DNA from 2 places in the Caballeronia sp. GAWG2-1 genome. Region 2 is predicted to be linked to the other one. Evidence: predicted binding sites of a transcription regulator. Region 2 holds the regulator's gene; the other holds the start of a gene.
What was found. Region 2 encodes FliA, which starts transcription of late flagellar genes. Its sites were predicted from a motif close to CTAAAGTTTNNNNNNNNNNNGCCGNTA; they were not measured.
Positions count from the first base shown of each region.

Region 1: a site for FliA is predicted at 1,800-1,826, ahead of NCR98_RS09835 (DUF4088 family protein). Genes of this name have one in related genera too.

Region 1 covers NZ_JALQDD010000013.1:316,413-324,319, forward strand. Annotated here, with positions in the region: gene NCR98_RS09820 (CreA family protein) at 6-485, shown strand; gene NCR98_RS09825 (AzlC family ABC transporter permease) at 752-1,438, shown strand; gene NCR98_RS09830 (AzlD domain-containing protein) at 1,435-1,767, shown strand; gene NCR98_RS09835 (DUF4088 family protein) at 1,914-2,678, shown strand; gene NCR98_RS09840 (ATP-dependent helicase) at 2,703-4,868, opposite strand; gene NCR98_RS09845 (hypothetical protein) at 4,977-5,237, opposite strand; gene NCR98_RS09850 (hypothetical protein) at 5,311-5,685, opposite strand; gene NCR98_RS09855 (RNA-binding S4 domain-containing protein) at 6,031-6,252, shown strand; gene NCR98_RS09860 (MATE family efflux transporter) at 6,281-7,711, shown strand.
Region 2 covers NZ_JALQDD010000022.1:72,481-80,387, forward strand. Annotated here, with positions in the region: gene NCR98_RS13340 (SDR family NAD(P)-dependent oxidoreductase) at 1-383, shown strand, start outside; gene NCR98_RS13345 (acetyltransferase) at 380-1,060, shown strand; gene NCR98_RS13350 (arylamine N-acetyltransferase family protein) at 1,062-1,901, shown strand; gene NCR98_RS13355 (Rieske 2Fe-2S domain-containing protein) at 1,926-2,909, opposite strand; gene NCR98_RS13360 (GGDEF domain-containing protein) at 3,113-4,207, shown strand; gene NCR98_RS13365 (RNA polymerase sigma factor FliA) at 4,302-5,033, opposite strand; gene NCR98_RS13370 (MinD/ParA family ATP-binding protein) at 5,052-5,972, opposite strand; gene flhF (flagellar biosynthesis GTPase FlhF) at 5,965-7,749, opposite strand.

The DNA of each region.
Region 1 (7,907 bases), on a different contig from region 2:
TCACGATGAACCGCACTCTCCTCACCGCTACCGCTGCGGCGCTCGTTACCTTGTTCGGCGCGGCAATAGCGCAGGCCGAGGAAATCGCGAGCGTCAACACCAATTTCCGTTTCACCGGTTCCGACCGCGTGACCGTCGAAGCCTATGACGATCCGCTCGTCGCGGGCGTCACCTGCTACGTGTCGCGGGCGCGCACGGGCGGCGTGAAAGGCACGCTCGGCATCGCGGAAGATCCGACGGAATCGTCTATCGCCTGCCGTCAGGTCGGGCCGATCAAATTCACTCAGCCGCTCAAGCAGAAGACCGATGTCTTCTCCGACCGCATGTCGTTCATCTTCAAGACGCTGCACGTGGTGCGCGTGGTCGACGCCAAACGCAATACGCTCGTCTACTTGACCTACAGCGACCGCATTGCGACCGGCAGCCCGAAGAACAGCGTGACGGCGGTGCCGGTTCCCGAAGGCACGACCATTCCCGTGAAGTGAAGGAAGTGAAGCGACGCGCGCGCCCCGCCGCGCCCACAATGAAGTTGTAAACTGTACGACTTGCCGGCAGGCTGGTTGAAACCGTCACGCGAGCCACGAGCGCCGCACGATCGTACAAGCCCGATGCTTACTGCATGCCTTATCCTCCCGGCGACCGATATGAATGCCCAAGCGCTCGTATTGGCTTATAACGGAGGCACGATTTGAAAGCAGTATCCAGCCCCGCGCTGCGAGAATTCGCCGCCGGCGCGCGCGACACCATTCCAATGATGGTCGGCGCCGCGCCCTTCGGCGTCATCTTCGGCACGCTCGTCACGGCGAGCCCGCTCACGCTCTGGCACGGCCAGCTGATGTCGCTCGCGGTGTTCGCGGGCTCGGCGCAGTTCATCGCCATCGGCATGATCGCGGGACACGCGAGCTTCATCGTGATCTGGGCGACGACCTTCGTCATCAACTTGCGGCACGTCCTTTATTCGGCGACGCTCGCGCCTTATGTCGCGCATCTGCCCGCGCGCTGGCGCTGGACGCTGTCGGGTCTGCTCACCGACGAAGTGTTCGCCGTCGCTTACGCGCATTACCAGAAGCGCGCGCCGGGCGAAATCGGCCCGCACTACTTCTTCGGCTCCGGCCTCTCGATGTATCTGAACTGGCAACTGTGGACGCTCGTCGGCTTGCTCTTCGGCGCCGCATTCCCAGGGCTCAAGTCGCTCGGGCTGGACTTCGCGATGGTCGCGACGTTCATCGCCATCATCGTGCCGCAACTGGTGGCCGTGCGCTTTGTCGCGGCGGCGATGGCATCGGGCGTGCTGTCGTTCGCGTGGCAGGACTGGCCGTACAAGCTCGGCCTGCTTGCGGCGGTGCTGGTGGGAATCGGAGTCGGCATGGCGATCACGCTGATGGAACGACGCGAGCGTGAATCGAACGGCGATAACCGCAAGGAGCGCGCACGATGACCACATCGAACTATGTGCTGCTGATTCTCGGCATGGCGCTCGTCACGTATCTGATCCGCGCGGCCGTCTTCGTGCTGGGCGAGCGGTTGCCGTTTCCGCCCATCGTGCGCACGGCGCTCGGCTTCGTGCCGGTGACGGTGCTGACCGCGATCATCGTGCCGATGACCGTCTCGCCGCATGGCAACGGCGCGGAAATCACGTGGCGCAACCCGCAACTCGTGGCCGCCGTGGTTGCGGTGGCCGTGTGCGCGTGGACCAGGCGGCCCTTACTTACCATCGGGGTGTCGCTCGCGGTTTTCTTCGTTTGGCAGTTCGTCGTCTTGCGTTAAAGGCTTCTTCGCGCAACGGCTTTCAGAACACCCTCAAGTTCCCGGCTGTAACGCCGTTATCAGAAACGAATGGACTCCGCCGTCGAAGCGGACGCCAAAGGCATTTCCCGCCATCGGGCCATCCGAGCGCGGAACCGGGAACCAACATGCGTCAAATAACCCTATCGTTTCGCGACGAGACCATCGCTTCATTGCATCGCGACTATGAGGCGTTCATGCGCCTGTCGCTCAAGCTCGACCCGCAGTTCGTCACGCCGACGTTCGAGGACTTTCTGCGCGCCAAGCTGCTCGACAATCCGACGCCGCTGACCGAGCAGGCGGTGCAGCGCATGCTGTCGCAAGGCCAGTACGCGTGGGCCAAGCGCGCGCTCGACAAGGAATTTCCGGATGTCGTCGAGATTTTGATCCGACAGGCGGCCGAACACGGTTTCGCGTTCGCGATCCGCTCGGACTGGAACGCCGAGGATCTCGTGAAGGCATCGCGCGAATGGGCGACGGCCATCGTCACCGAGGCGAAGGGCGATGCTTCGCAAGTCGATGTGCTCGCCTCGCAGATCAAGTCGGCCGCGATGGATATCCGCGAAGTCGAGGAGAAGATGCAGACGCCCGCATGGCGCCTCGCCGATTCGCTGCGTCAGCGCACCTATGAGACGAAGATCGCGGTGGAAAACAGCGTTGGCTCGAATGCGCGCGAGAAGCTCGGTGAATTGCGCTGTCTGCTGCGGCTCGGCATTTTTTATGGGTCGATTCAGAAGCAGGAAGCGCAGCAGGTACTCGAATACATTCGCTCGCTGCGGCCGGAGTTGTTTGTCGATGAACCTTATGATGGGTTCACGCGGTTTGCCGCATGGCTACGGAGCATCTTTGCGCCGGCGCCGCGCGTGCCGAAGACTTCGCGGGCGCAGCGTTAGGCGTGGACCGGGCGCCGCTTACCGCTAATCCCACATCCCCTTCAAGCGCGCCGCGATATCGATCTTCGCCTTAGCCGCGGCCGCGAGTCCCGCCGCCGTCGGCGCGGCGGCGACCGGAACCGGCGGCCACGCGGTGGCTTCGAAGTTCTGCATCAGATGCTGCGGAATGAAGCGCGTGCGTTGCGCCCACACGTGCCGGTCGCCCAGATGCGTCTGGTTGTGCACGTAAAAGCGCTGCGGCGTGACGATATGCAGATCTTCCTTCGCGCGCGTCATCGCTACATAAAGCAGCCGCCGCTCTTCGTCGATTTCCTCGTCGCTACCCGTGCCCAGATCGGATGGAATGCAGCCGTCCACGCCGTTCAGCACGAAAACATTGCGCCATTCCTGCCCCTTCGCCGAATGGATTGTCGAGAGAATCAAATAATCTTCGTCGATGAGAGGCACGCCGGACTCGTCGCTGGTCGCATCGGGCGGATCGAGCGTGAGTTCGGTGAGAAAGCGCTCGCGCGTGGGATAGGTCGACGCGATGCTCTCCATCTGCAATACGTCGCCAATACGGATGGCCGCGTCTTCGTGATTGCGTTCGAGATGCGGCTCGTACCACCGGCGGATCATTTCGAACTCCGCCGGCCAGCCGCTCTCGCGGCCGCAGAGTTTCGCCATCAGGCCGACGAAACGCGGCCAGTCTTCGCTGGCGCGGGCGGGCGCATGGAACGCGGCAATCGCATTCGATGAACGTTCGGCTTGGGCCACGCTGTCCAGCAGCCGCCCGGCGATGGCCGGCCCGACGCCCGGCAGCAATTGCGCCACGCGAAAGCCGGCGACACGATCGCGCGGATTTTCCGCCCAGCGCAATACGGCGAGTACGTCCTTGACGTGCACGGAGTCGAGAAACTTGAGCCCGCCGAATTTCACGAACGGAATGTTCTTGCGCGTGAGTTCGATTTCGAGCGTCGCGCTGTGATGCGCCGCGCGAAACAGCACGGCCTGCGACTTGAGCTTCATGCCACCCTCGCGCGCCTCCAGCACTTGCTCGACGATATAGCGCGCCTGATCGGCTTCATCGGCGACACTCACCACGCGCGGTTTTTGCGCCGATGCCTTGTCGGTCCAGAGGTTCTTCGTATAGCGCTCGGTGGCCATGCCGATCACCGCGTTGGACGCTTCGAGAATGGGCTGCGTCGAACGATAGTTGCGATCGAGCGTGACGGTCGCGGCGGGCGGGTCGAAGTGCCGCGGAAAATCGAGGATATTGCGCACCGTCGCGCCGCGAAACGAGTAGATGGACTGCGCATCGTCGCCGACGACGGTGAGGCCGCGGCCGTCCGGTTTCATCGCCAGAAGAATGGTGGCCTGAAGGCGGTTGGTGTCCTGATATTCGTCGACGAGCACGTGATCGAAGCGGCTCGACAGATCGGCGGCGATAGTCGGCTCGGCCGCGAGATGCGACCAGTAAAGCAAGAGGTCGTCGTAATCGAGCACGCTTTGCGTCTGTTTGGCCGCGACGTAGGCGGCGAAGAGACGCTTCAAGTCCGCCTCCCACTCGCGGCACCACGGATACGACTGATCCAGCACGGCGGCAAGCGAGGCGCCCGTGTTGACCACCCGCGAATAAATGCTGAAGCACGTGGACTTGGCGGGAAAGCGCTTCTCTTTCGACGATAACCCGAGCTCGTGGCGCACGAGGTTCATGAGATCGGCGGAGTCTTCGCGGTCGTTGATGGTGAACGACGGCGCGAGCCCGACGAGATCGGCGTAATCGCGCAGCAAACGCGCGCCAACGCTATGGAACGTGCCTGACCACGTGAGACCTTGCGCGATGGCGGCCTTGGTGCCCAGCGCGTTCATGGCGATGCGCGTGACGCGACGCGTCATCTCGACGGCGGCGCGGCGCGAGAAAGTAAGCAAAAGGATGCGATGCGGGTCGGCGCCTTTCACCAGCAGATGCGCGACGCGGTGCGCCAGCGTGTTGGTCTTGCCAGACCCCGCGCCCGCGATGACGAGAAGCGGCCCGCCGCAGCGGTTGGGTTCATCGACGCCGAACTCGACGGCGTGGCGCTGCGCCTCGTTGAGCTTGGCGAGATAGGCGGCAACCTGGGCTTCGGCTGCGTCGGCGGTGGCGGTTTCTTCAGGGAGCGTCAGCACGGGAAGAGGCGCAAAAAAGTGTGACGTGTACTGTATATCCATACAGACTGGAGACGCAAGGGTTTGCGCTCACCGGTTGGTTGGGCAAAAAAAACGGCCCAGCGGGTTGCACCCGACTGGACCATTCGCACTACCCGAACAACCGTCCTGCTAATCCGCCTTCTTCGCGTTCTTGAGCTTCGCATCCGCAGCCGCTTCGTTCGCTTCCGACTGCGCTTCGGTTTTCTTCTTGTCGGCCTTGGCCTGAGCGACGGCCGCGTCCTTATTGGCCTCGGCCTGCTTTTTCGATGCCTTCTTGTCCGCGCTGCTCGGCTGCTGATCGCTCGTCGTCTGCGCGAAGGAAACCACTGAGACGCTCGCAAGCGTCCCGGCAATCACGGCGGCCAACACTGCATTCTTCGATCGAGTCATGGTGTGTCCTCCCTTTCTCAAGCCTCATGAAGCGCGCGCCACGGCACTGCGGCGCGCGTCCAACGCATCGAAATCAATGCTGCAAGCCCGTGTCCTTCGGCGTGTTGGATTCCGTCGCGTTCAACTCATCCTTGGCGGCGTCCTTATCCGCCTTGCGATTGATCTTCGCGTTACGCACCTGCTCCTTGTACTGCGCCTTCGCCTGCTTGTTCGCGGCCTTCAGGTCGGCTTGCGAAGCCTTCTTCGATGCCTTGTACTCAGCGTTCGCCTCGGCGTTCGCGTTGCGGCGCTGGACCAGCGGATCGGTCGGCGCGGGCGCGACGAGATTTTGCGGCGCAGGTGTCGCCGGTTGTGCCGGCACGGCGTCCGTGGTTTGGGCGAAAGCGCCCGAAGCGACGGTCAGGGCGGCGAATGCGGTGCCGATCATCAGATTTCGAGTCTTAATCATGAGCGAGGTCCTCTCTTGGTTTAAGCGTCGGCGGCCATGAACTGCGATGACGCACGACTTTTGTCGATTGGAAAGATGACCGAAGCTGTATCGATCAAACTATCGGACTCGGCGATGCGCGTCCAAGTTCGACGAACCGAGTCGTTGTTACCGACCGTTTCATCTGGCTACAATTGCCATCGCGCCTGCTTTCAATACGATGACAGCGCGCGCCGAAGTCCGTCATGCACCAGCACGGCGCGTGCCCAGCTATTCGAGGGCGGCCACTGGTTTATCATTGACGCCTTCGCCCCGAATTCATCTCGAATCCACCTCGAATCAACCCGAGTAATCTCCGCGCCCGCCATGCCACCGCTTCAATTCACCCTTACGGGCGACTACGTCGAACTTCATAACCTGCTTAAGCTGATGGGGCTCGCCGACAGCGGCGGCTCCGCGAAAGCGCGCGTTGCCATGGGCGATGTCCGCGTCGACGGCAAAGTCGAGATGCGCAAGACCTGCAAGATTCGCGCGGGTCAGGTCGTCGCGCTCGATGGTCAGAAGATCCAAGTCCGCGCGCCGGAATAAACCGTCGCCACGAATGGCCGCTCAAGACATGCAATCCCATTTCACGCGCGCGGCGGCGCATCCGCCGAGTTTTTCGCGCCATGCCGTCGATACGGCGCGGCTCGCGGCGCCGCTCGCCATCGCGCAACTCTCGCAAATGGCGATGGGCGTCACCGACACCATCCTGCTCGGCTCGTTAGGCCCCGATGCGCTCGCCGCCGGCGGCCTGGGCGCGAACGTGTTCTTCGTGATCGTGACGCTGCTGCAGGGCGTGCTTACGTCCGTCAGCGTATCGGTGGCGCATGCGCGTGGCGCGAACGCCGAACATCAGGTGCCGGGCATCTACTGGACGGGGCTCGTGTTGTCGGTGCTGCTTGCGGTGCCCGCGTTCGTGCTCCTGAGCTACGCCGAGCCGATTCTCCTCGCGTTCCATGAACCGGCTACGCTCGCCCGGAATGTCGGTGAGTATTGCGCCGTGCTGCGCTGGGGCACGCCGGGCAGCCTCATCGGCATTGGATTGATGCGCGCGTTTCTGCCGGCTATCGGCGCGGCACGCAGGCTTTTGTGGGTGTCGATCGGCGGTGTGTTCGTCAACGGTTTCCTCAACTACGGGCTGATTCACGGCGCCTGGGGCCTGCCGCGCGAAGGGTTTCTCGGCTCGGCTGCGGCGACCACGATCACCATTTGGGGCATTGCGCTCGCGCTCGTCGCGCTGTTGCATCTGCGGCCGCGCTATCGTCATTTCGTCGTCGCGGCGCGTCCGCGCATGCCGCTCATGGGCGAACTCTTCGGCATCGGCTGGCCGGTCGCCATCACGTATGGCGTCGAATCCACGCTGTTTCTCGCCACCGGCCTCATGGTCGGCTTGCTTGGCGAAGCGCCGCTCGCCGCGCACCAAATCGCGATCAACGTGGCGTCGGTGGCCTTCATGGTGCCGCTTGCCATCGGACAGGCGGCGAACGTGCGCGTGAGCTATTGGGTCGGCGCGGGCGTGCCGCTCGCGGCGCGTCATGCGGGCTTCGTCGCGCTCGCGCTCGGCGTCGGCTTCATGGTGCTGTCGGGACTCGTGCTGATTACCGTGCCGCGCGCGATCGTCGGGCTGTATCTGCATCTCGGCGATCCGAAAAACGCGCAGACGGTTGCGCTCGCGGCCTCGCTGCTGGGTGTCGCCGCCGTGTTCCAGATCGTCGATGGCATGCAGACGGTCGGTTCCGGCTGCCTACGCGGCCTCAAGGACACTCGCGTGCCGATGCTCGCCGCCGCGTTCGGTTACTGGGGCGTCGGTTTTCCGACGGGTTATGTGCTCGCGTTCCACTTCGAACTGGGCGCGAAGGGCTTGTGGTGGGGCCTCGCGGCGGGGCTTGCGAGCGTCGCCATGCTGATGACGCTGCGTTTTCATCGAATCAGCCGGCGGATGGTCGAGACGGGAAGCGTGAAGGTTGCGGATGGCGCGACCGCGCCGGTTCACGGCCCGATGTGAGCGCGTAGTTCGAGCAAATAAGCATCACAACCGCTTTCCCACATACAAAGCACGAATCCTTGGTTGGCCAGACCAGCAGGCATTGTTAGGATGAACCCGTCTCCTCCTTGAGACTCCAGTGACAGGGGTTCAAGCCCGCTCCACCCGAGCGGGCTTTTTTTCTTCCGCGCTCCGGCGCCGATACGCGGGTCGCGTA
Region 2 (7,907 bases):
TGCGACGCAAGGTGAACGACAAGGCGCTCCGCAACATCGTGTTCGTGTCGAGTACCGCGAGTCAGTTCGGCGCCAAGGGACTCGGGGTTTATTGCGCGAGCAAGGGCGCGCTCGATGCCTATATGCGCGCGCTCGCCGTCGAACTGGCGCCATCGGTTCGCGTCAACTCCATCCTGCCCGGCGCGGTTCATACGCCCATGACGGATTCGATATTCGGCAACGAGCAAGTGCGCGAGCGCATGGCGGAGTCGTATCCGCTAGGTCTCGGGCGTGAAAGCGACATAGCCGGCATGGCCGAATTCCTGTTGTCCGACAATGCACGCTGGATCACGGGCCAGCAACTCGTGGTCGATGGCGGCCGCTCGGTGAACATTTCCGCATGACACACACGCTCGCAGCCGTGACCGGCATCAAAAATCTCATTATCGTGGGCGCGGGCGCGTTGGGGCGGGAAGTGCTCGTCTGGTCGCAACAGGCCATCGCTGCGGGAACGCCATGGAAGGTCAAGGGGTTTCTCGACAGCCGCACCGACATGCTCGACGGCTTTGCGTGCGGCGCGCGCATCATCGGCTCGCCTGAAGCTTATCTGCCGCTCGACGACGACATTTTTCTCTGCGCAATAGGCGATCCGTCGCAGAAGCGCGCCTACGTCACCCTGCTCGAAGACAAGGGCGCGGAGTTCGGTATCCTCGTGCATCCGACGGCGCTCGTGGGCAGGGACGTGAAACTCGGCGCGGGCTCAATCATCTGTCCGTTCACGCAGATGTCGTGTGATATCGACGTGGGCCGCCACGTGTTTATCGGCACTCACAGCAGCGTGGCGCATGACACGTCTATCGGCAGCTACACGCAGATTTGCGGCGCATGCCAACTGAACGGTCACGTCAACGTGGGAGAGGAAGTGTTTATCGCGAGCAGCGCGACGCTGCTGCCGAAGTGCAACGTCGGCGACCGCGCGTATGTCGGCGCGGGCAGCGTGGTCTTGCGACGCGTGAAGGCGCGTACCAAAGTGTTCGGCAATCCGGCGATGGTCATCGGCGAAGTGGGCAACGAGCGTTAACATGGCACGCGTTAAAACGGCTGCGCGGCTTGAACACATCGACGGTTACCTGTCGCAGCTCGGCTGTCGCGCCAGCCCCGAACCGACGCTCGCCACGTTGCGGACCTTGCAGGAACGCCACACCCGCCGCTTTCCGTTCGAAAACCTGTCGACGCTCTTGCAGGAGCCTACGTCCATCGACGTGGCATCGCTCGAACAAAAGATCGTGCTCGGCGGGCGAGGCGGTTACTGCTACGAGCTCAACCTGCTTTTTCTCGCATTGCTCAGGCAGTTGGGATTCGACGCGCGCGGCCTGACGGGACGCGTCGTCATGGGCGGCCCGGAAACCGCGTGGGCGCCGCGAACGCATATGTCGATTCTCGTGACGTTTGGACCGGGCGACGACTACATCTCGGATGTGGGCTTCGGCCGCATGGTGCCGACGACTCCGCTGCGGCTCGATACGGATGCCGAGCAAACGACATCGCTCGAACGTTTCAGGCTGCTGCGTCGCGAGGCCGATTACGTGCTTCAGGCGCGGATAAACGGCGTCTGGCGCGCGCTATATGTATTCGACTTGCAACGTCAGGAACAGATCGACTTCGAGATAGGAAATTGGTTCATCTCGACGCATCCGGCGTCACCGCTTGCGTCGCAATTGGTCGTTGCGCGCACGGACGAGGGAAGACGCAAGAGTCTCGTCGATGGCAACTACGGCGTCCATCATCTCGATGCGGTCGCCGAGCGCCGTCAGATTTCCTGCACCGACGAACTGATGACCGTGCTGCAAGACGAGTTCGGCATCCGCCTGCCCGGCGGCGACTTGGCGAACGTGCTGGGTCGACTCATCAAGCGTGTTTGATGCGGTGGCTTACCGGCCATCGAATCACGCGCTCGTCGTCTCCCACCCAAACGCCATCCCCGCCAACCATCTCCGATACGCCACCGACATCCGGTCGCACTTCTGATGCAACTCCGCATCGAGCGCGAGCGGCAGCAGCTTCGGCCATTGCGACTCCACGATCGGCGTGTCCTGCAGCAGAATCTCCATGTTGAAGTCGTACAGCTCCTCGTCGCTGTGCGAAGTCTCGTCTTCGTGAATGGAAACGAGCCACGCGCGGGTCTCGGTCTGCGTCACGGGCGACGCCACCAGCATGATATGCAGTGCGCCCATTGCCCCCGACGCCATCTTCGTGAGCTTCGCAACCAGCGGCCGCTTCACGCGATAAACGTAATCCATCATCGCGCCGCCCTGCCCCGGTAAACCCGCCGGCTGCCAGAAACGGCACTGGCGCGCTTCGAGTCCGTCGGCGCTTTCCACGACTTCATAGTCCGGCACTTCGGTATGCGCATCCTCGCCGAGAATGCCCACGTGCACGAACGAAAAATGCGCCATGTCCAGGAAGTTTTCGACGACACGCGGCGCGGACGACTTCACCGTCTGCGGCGCAAGGTTGATGCGCCGTCCGCCCGGAATGGCGGCTTCGGGAAAGAAATCGAGCGCGTGCGCGGGCTCGCCGAAGCACATCCACACGACGCCGTATTTCTCCCCGGCGACGAACGCGGTGGCGCACGCGCGTTTCGAAGGCCGAAGCGACGGATTCGACGGAATCAGCACGCACTGACCAAGCGTGTCGTAGCGCCAGCCGTGATAGGGACACACGAGCTGATCGTTCGTCACCGCCCCCAGCGACAGTTGCGCGCCGCGATGCGGACAGTAGTCACGCCAGACATGCGCAACACCTTCGGCATCGCGCCATACGACGATGCGCTCATCCGCGACGATGAACGCTCGCGTCGAACCCGCCGGCACGTCATCGCCATTACACACCGCCAGCCATTCGCCAGCGAGAGAAAAGTCGTCGCTCATAGCACTGAAGCATCCGCAGAAAACGCCGTTAATCATCTGTCCGAGATGCGTTCTTACACGATTCACAGCAGCTTGGCAAAACGTTGCAAAATACCAGTCGTCGGAGACGAACATCGCGACGGGGCCGCAATAAGACAAAAGCGCGACAGCAAAGACACGCGCAAAAGACCATAACAGCAAGAAATCACCACCAGGGGTTCAGTATGGAGCAGGCGCATCAACCGGCACGCCGGGCCTATGCCTTCGCATGGTCCGGCAACCGGAATCCCGAACGCGAGCAAGCCATGCTGCGTATCGGGATGGGAGCGGCAGTTCTGCTGGCTTATGCGGTGTATGCGTGGCGGCACCCTTCGGCCAACGCGTCGCTGATCACGCGGTTGATCGCGCTCTACGTGTCCTACGGTGCAATCACACTATTGCTCGTCAGCCGGATGATGGCGCTGTCCAACGTCCGGCTCGTCATCACCACTATCCTCGATCAGGCGTTGCTCGGCGCCATGCTCTTTCTCTGCGGCACGCTCGCCTTGCCGCTGCTGTGGGTGGTGTTCTGGTTTCTGATCGGCTCGGGATGCCGCTACGGCAAGCGCACGCTCGCCATTTCGTGCGCGATGGCGCTCGTCGCGATCGTCGCGCTGGCGTTGTGGCAACCGTGGTGGGTGGCAAACCGCGCCGCCGCGCTCGGGCTCGCGCTGAGCGTGCTGGGCGCGTCGGTGTATCTGAGTGTGCTGGTCGACAGGCTTGGCAGCGCGAATCGCGTGCTGGCGCGGCAGGCATCGACAGACCCGCTCACGGGCCTCTATAACCGTTACGCGCTCGAACAAACCGTGAATCGCGCGATGTCCGCGCCCGAAGCCGCCGACGCGAATACCAGCGCACTGCTACTGATCGACCTCGACGGCTTCAAGGGCGTGAACGATACCTACGGTCACGCGGTCGGCGACGTGCTGTTGCAGTCGTTCGCGCAATTGCTTGCACGGCGCATGCGCAAGACCGACACCATCGCGCGGCTGGGCGGCGACGAGTTCGTCGTGCTCGCGCGCAACATGCGCGATCGCAGCGCGGTGCTCACGCTCACCGATGGCATCCATTCGGCGCTCGCCGACCTCACGCTGGTGCAGGAGCGGCCAGTGAGCGTATCGGCGAGTATCGGCGCCTGCTTGCTGTCGAGCGCGGCAGAAGCGCATGACGCCGATATCACCGCCGTGCTGAGAGCCGCGGATCGCGCGATGTATCGCGCAAAGAGTCTCGGCGAAGGCAAGACGGTGTTCGCCGAGGCGCGCGACTTCGAGATGCATTGAGCCCATCCGCGCGCATTCGAGCGCCTTTGCAAAGGCAAAAGCAAAAAGCGCGCGGCCCCGGTTCGGGGCTTCGCGCGCCTCTACAACTCGGAACTCAAGCCTCGACGCTAGTCCACGACTGTTCCCGCAGCTTCGCACGCAAACGCGCCACGGCCTGGCTATGCAACTGGCACACGCGCGACTCGCTCACTTCCATCACCGCGCCGATTTCGCGCAGGTTGAGGCCCTTCTCGTAGTACAAGCTCATGAGCAGCTTCTCGCGCTCCGGCAACTTGTCGATGGCTTCGATCAGCGCGCCGCGCAGACTGTCGTCCAGAAGCGCCGACAGCGGGTCCGAACGATCGACGCAGTAACGGTCGAGGAACGGCTCGTCGTCCGCCGAGCGGTCGAAGTCTTCGTAATAGATCAACTGGCTGCCGTGCAAGTCCTGCAGCATCGACTGATACTCGTCGAGCGGCATCTTCATGTGCTCGGCGACTTCGGTCTCGCTGGCCGAACGGCCAAGGTTCTGTTCCACCTTGTGTACCGCCGACTCCACTTCGCGCGATGTCTTGCGCATGCTGCGTGGCAACCAGTCGTTGGCGCGCAACTCGTCGAGCATGGCGCCGCGAATACGCTGACTTGCGTAGGTTTCGAACTGGGCGCCCTGATCTTCCTTGTAGCGGCTAGCCGCATCGAGGAGGCCAATCATGCCGGCCTGGATCAGATCGTCGAGATCGACGCTCGCCGGCATCTTGGCGACGAGCTGGAGTCCGAGGCGGCGAACGAGCGGCGCATATTTCGTAAGCACGTCGGACTGCGAGAGTTTGCCTTGGGCGTTATACATCCTGTTCACCTTTCAATATCACATCGACGCCGTGCTGCTCATTGCATGATCGGAAAACGCCGCCGCTCGGTGCGCCGCTTTCCGTCCGCTTTCACCAGACTCGCCAACCGGAATGTGCGCGTCGTACTGGCTCGCTTCGTCGCCGCGCGAAAACGGCGCGGGACGCATCGGCCAGTGCAGCAGCTCGGCTGCGATGTAGCGGTAGTCGCGCGCCGCGGCCGTAGCCGGAAACGCTTCCACCGCACACCGAGAGAGCTCCCTCGCCCGAGCGACGCGCGCATCCTCGGACACATACCCTGCCTGCACGAGCGAAACGGCCAGATAACGGCTCGCGACACCCGAGAGGTTGTCGAACGCGACCGCTGCATCGGCTGCGTCCTGCACGTGATTCATCAGCACGCGGAACTGGCCGATCGCGTGGGCGTAGTGCAAGCGCTTCATGCACGCATACGCCTCGGTGATCGCCGACGCGGCTACCCGCGTCACTATCAGAAAGTCATGCGCCTGCGCCGCGAGCGACGAGAGCGCGCCATTACGATCGAGTTGCGCATCGATCAGCACGATATCCGCGGGGCCGTCGAGCAGCGCGCGTGCTTGCGCCGCGTCGTGGCTGATACGTTCATCGCGCGGTGCGGCGATCAGCGAAAAACCCATCGGCGTGCGCACCGCGACATCCTGCAGTTCGCGACGGCCGGACATCACCGCCGAGAGCGCGCCCGCGCCATCCACACCCGCCATGCGGCTGACCGAGCCCGCGTTATGCCGCTCGTCGATGACGAGCACATCCTTGCCATGCACGGACAACGCCGCGCCGAGGTTCACTACCGCCGACGTGCAACCGATGCCCGCCGGTCCGCCCACTACAGCCACCACGCGAGAACTGGCGCGCGTCAGCAGCCTTCTCAGGCCTTCAGCCTGATCGAGCACGAACTTATCCAAAATGGACTCCATGCAGTTCGGTCGTGGCGCGTGCGGACAGTGCGGACAGAAGCGCCGGCACATCGTCGTCTTGCGGCACGAAAGGCGAGCCATCGCGCGGAATGCAGAACGCGCTCTTGATGAGGAAACGCTTGGTTGCGACGTACAAGTTCTCCGGCACCTTCTGACCGGTCGATACGTAATGCACCGGCAGCTTGTAGCGGATGACCGTATCGAGCACGCTGCCGAGGTTGGTCGCCTCGTCGAGCTTGGTCAGAATGCAGCCCGCGAGCGGCGGCTGGTCCGGCGCACTCTTGTAAGCCTGCACGACTTCGTTGAGCGTGTCGCCGTGGCTCGTGGCGTTCAGCAGCAACAAGCGTTGCACCGGCTGACCCGTGCCGCACAGCATCGCGATCTGGTCGGAGACCGTGCGATCGCGCTGGCTCATGCCGATCGTGTCGATCAGCACGATATGTTTGTTGCGCAGTTCGGAGAGCGCGAGTTGCAGGTCAGCGCCGTCCTTTACCGCGTGCACCGAGACGCCGAGAATCTTGCCGAAGATGCGCAGTTGTTCATGCGCGCCGATCCGGTAGCTGTCCGTCGTCAGGAGCGCGACCTTGCTGGCGCCGAAGCGCATCACGCAGCGCGCCGCGAGCTTTGCCGTGGTCGTCGTCTTGCCGACGCCCGTCGGGCCCATCAGCGCGAACACGCCGCCGCGTTCCATCAACGCGTCTTCGCTCGGCATCACCGGCAGATTCGATTCGAGAACTTGCTGCACCCATTCGAGCGCGTTTTCCACGTTCTCCATCGACGGCATGTTGTCGATCACCATGCGCACGAGTTGCGCGGAGAAACCGGCGGCGAAGAGGCGCTTGGTCAAGGCCGAGTTGGTCGGGTTGCGGCGCTGGCGGTCGCCCCACAGCAAACCCGAGAAGTGCTCTTCCATCATCTCGCGCATCGACGAGAGTTCGTTCATCACCGTTTCGTTGACGACTTGCTCCATGCGCGTGCGGATGGCTTCGGTCACGACGGCTGCGGCATTAGCCGGCAAGCCTTCGAAATTGCCCGATGCGGCCGGCGCTTCGTCGGCGGCTTGCGGTGCTGCGTTGATCTTCTGTGCGGCGCGGCGTGCGGCGACTTGCGCGGCTTCACGCGCCCAGTCGGGCGTTTCGATCTTTGCGTGCGCTTGCGCAGCGGGTGCGGCAGGCGCGGCGGCAACCGGCTGCGCGGCGGCTTGTGCACGCGGCGCTTGCTGGCGCGGTGCGTCGGCTGCCTTGACCGATACCGGCACGCCCATGCCGCGTGCAATTGCGGCAGACGGCGTCAGCGGCCGGTTCGACGGCACCGAAGCCTGTTGCGCGATACGGCGCGCATGTTCGATCAACCACGGATTGGAATCGGCCATCGTGCGCGGTGCTTCCATGCGCTCTTCGTCGGCTTGCTCGTCGAAATCGTCGGCGTCGGCGGTGTTGCCGAAGACGGAGGAGAAAACATCGCCGCTGGCGTAAGGGTTCATCGGAGAGCTGGGAGCGGCGGCCTGCTGCTTCATCGCGGCGGCTGCGGCTTGTGCAAGCGCGGCGCGCGGCGTGGCGCTGGCGAACGGCGCGGCGGCTGCTTGTTCGCGTGCGGCCTTCGCGGGCGAGATCGAAGCGAGATCGCTATCCGCGACACCGACGATTTCCACCGATCCATCGTCGAGCGTGCGGTTGGACAACACCACGGCATCGGGTCCGAGCGCTTCACGGACCTGGCGCAGAGCGTCACGACTGTTCGCGCCGATGAATTTACGAATGTTCAAACTGGCCCCCGATGAGGATAGATGCAGCGATATTTGCGAGGCGAGCACCCTTTGGTTATTTCCGTGCCCGCTTTTCAGTGAAGCCATTATTGCGAAGATCACTTCGGGCCTATCGCTGGATAAAGGGTGTGAAAGAGGGGTATTTCGACTGATGGAAA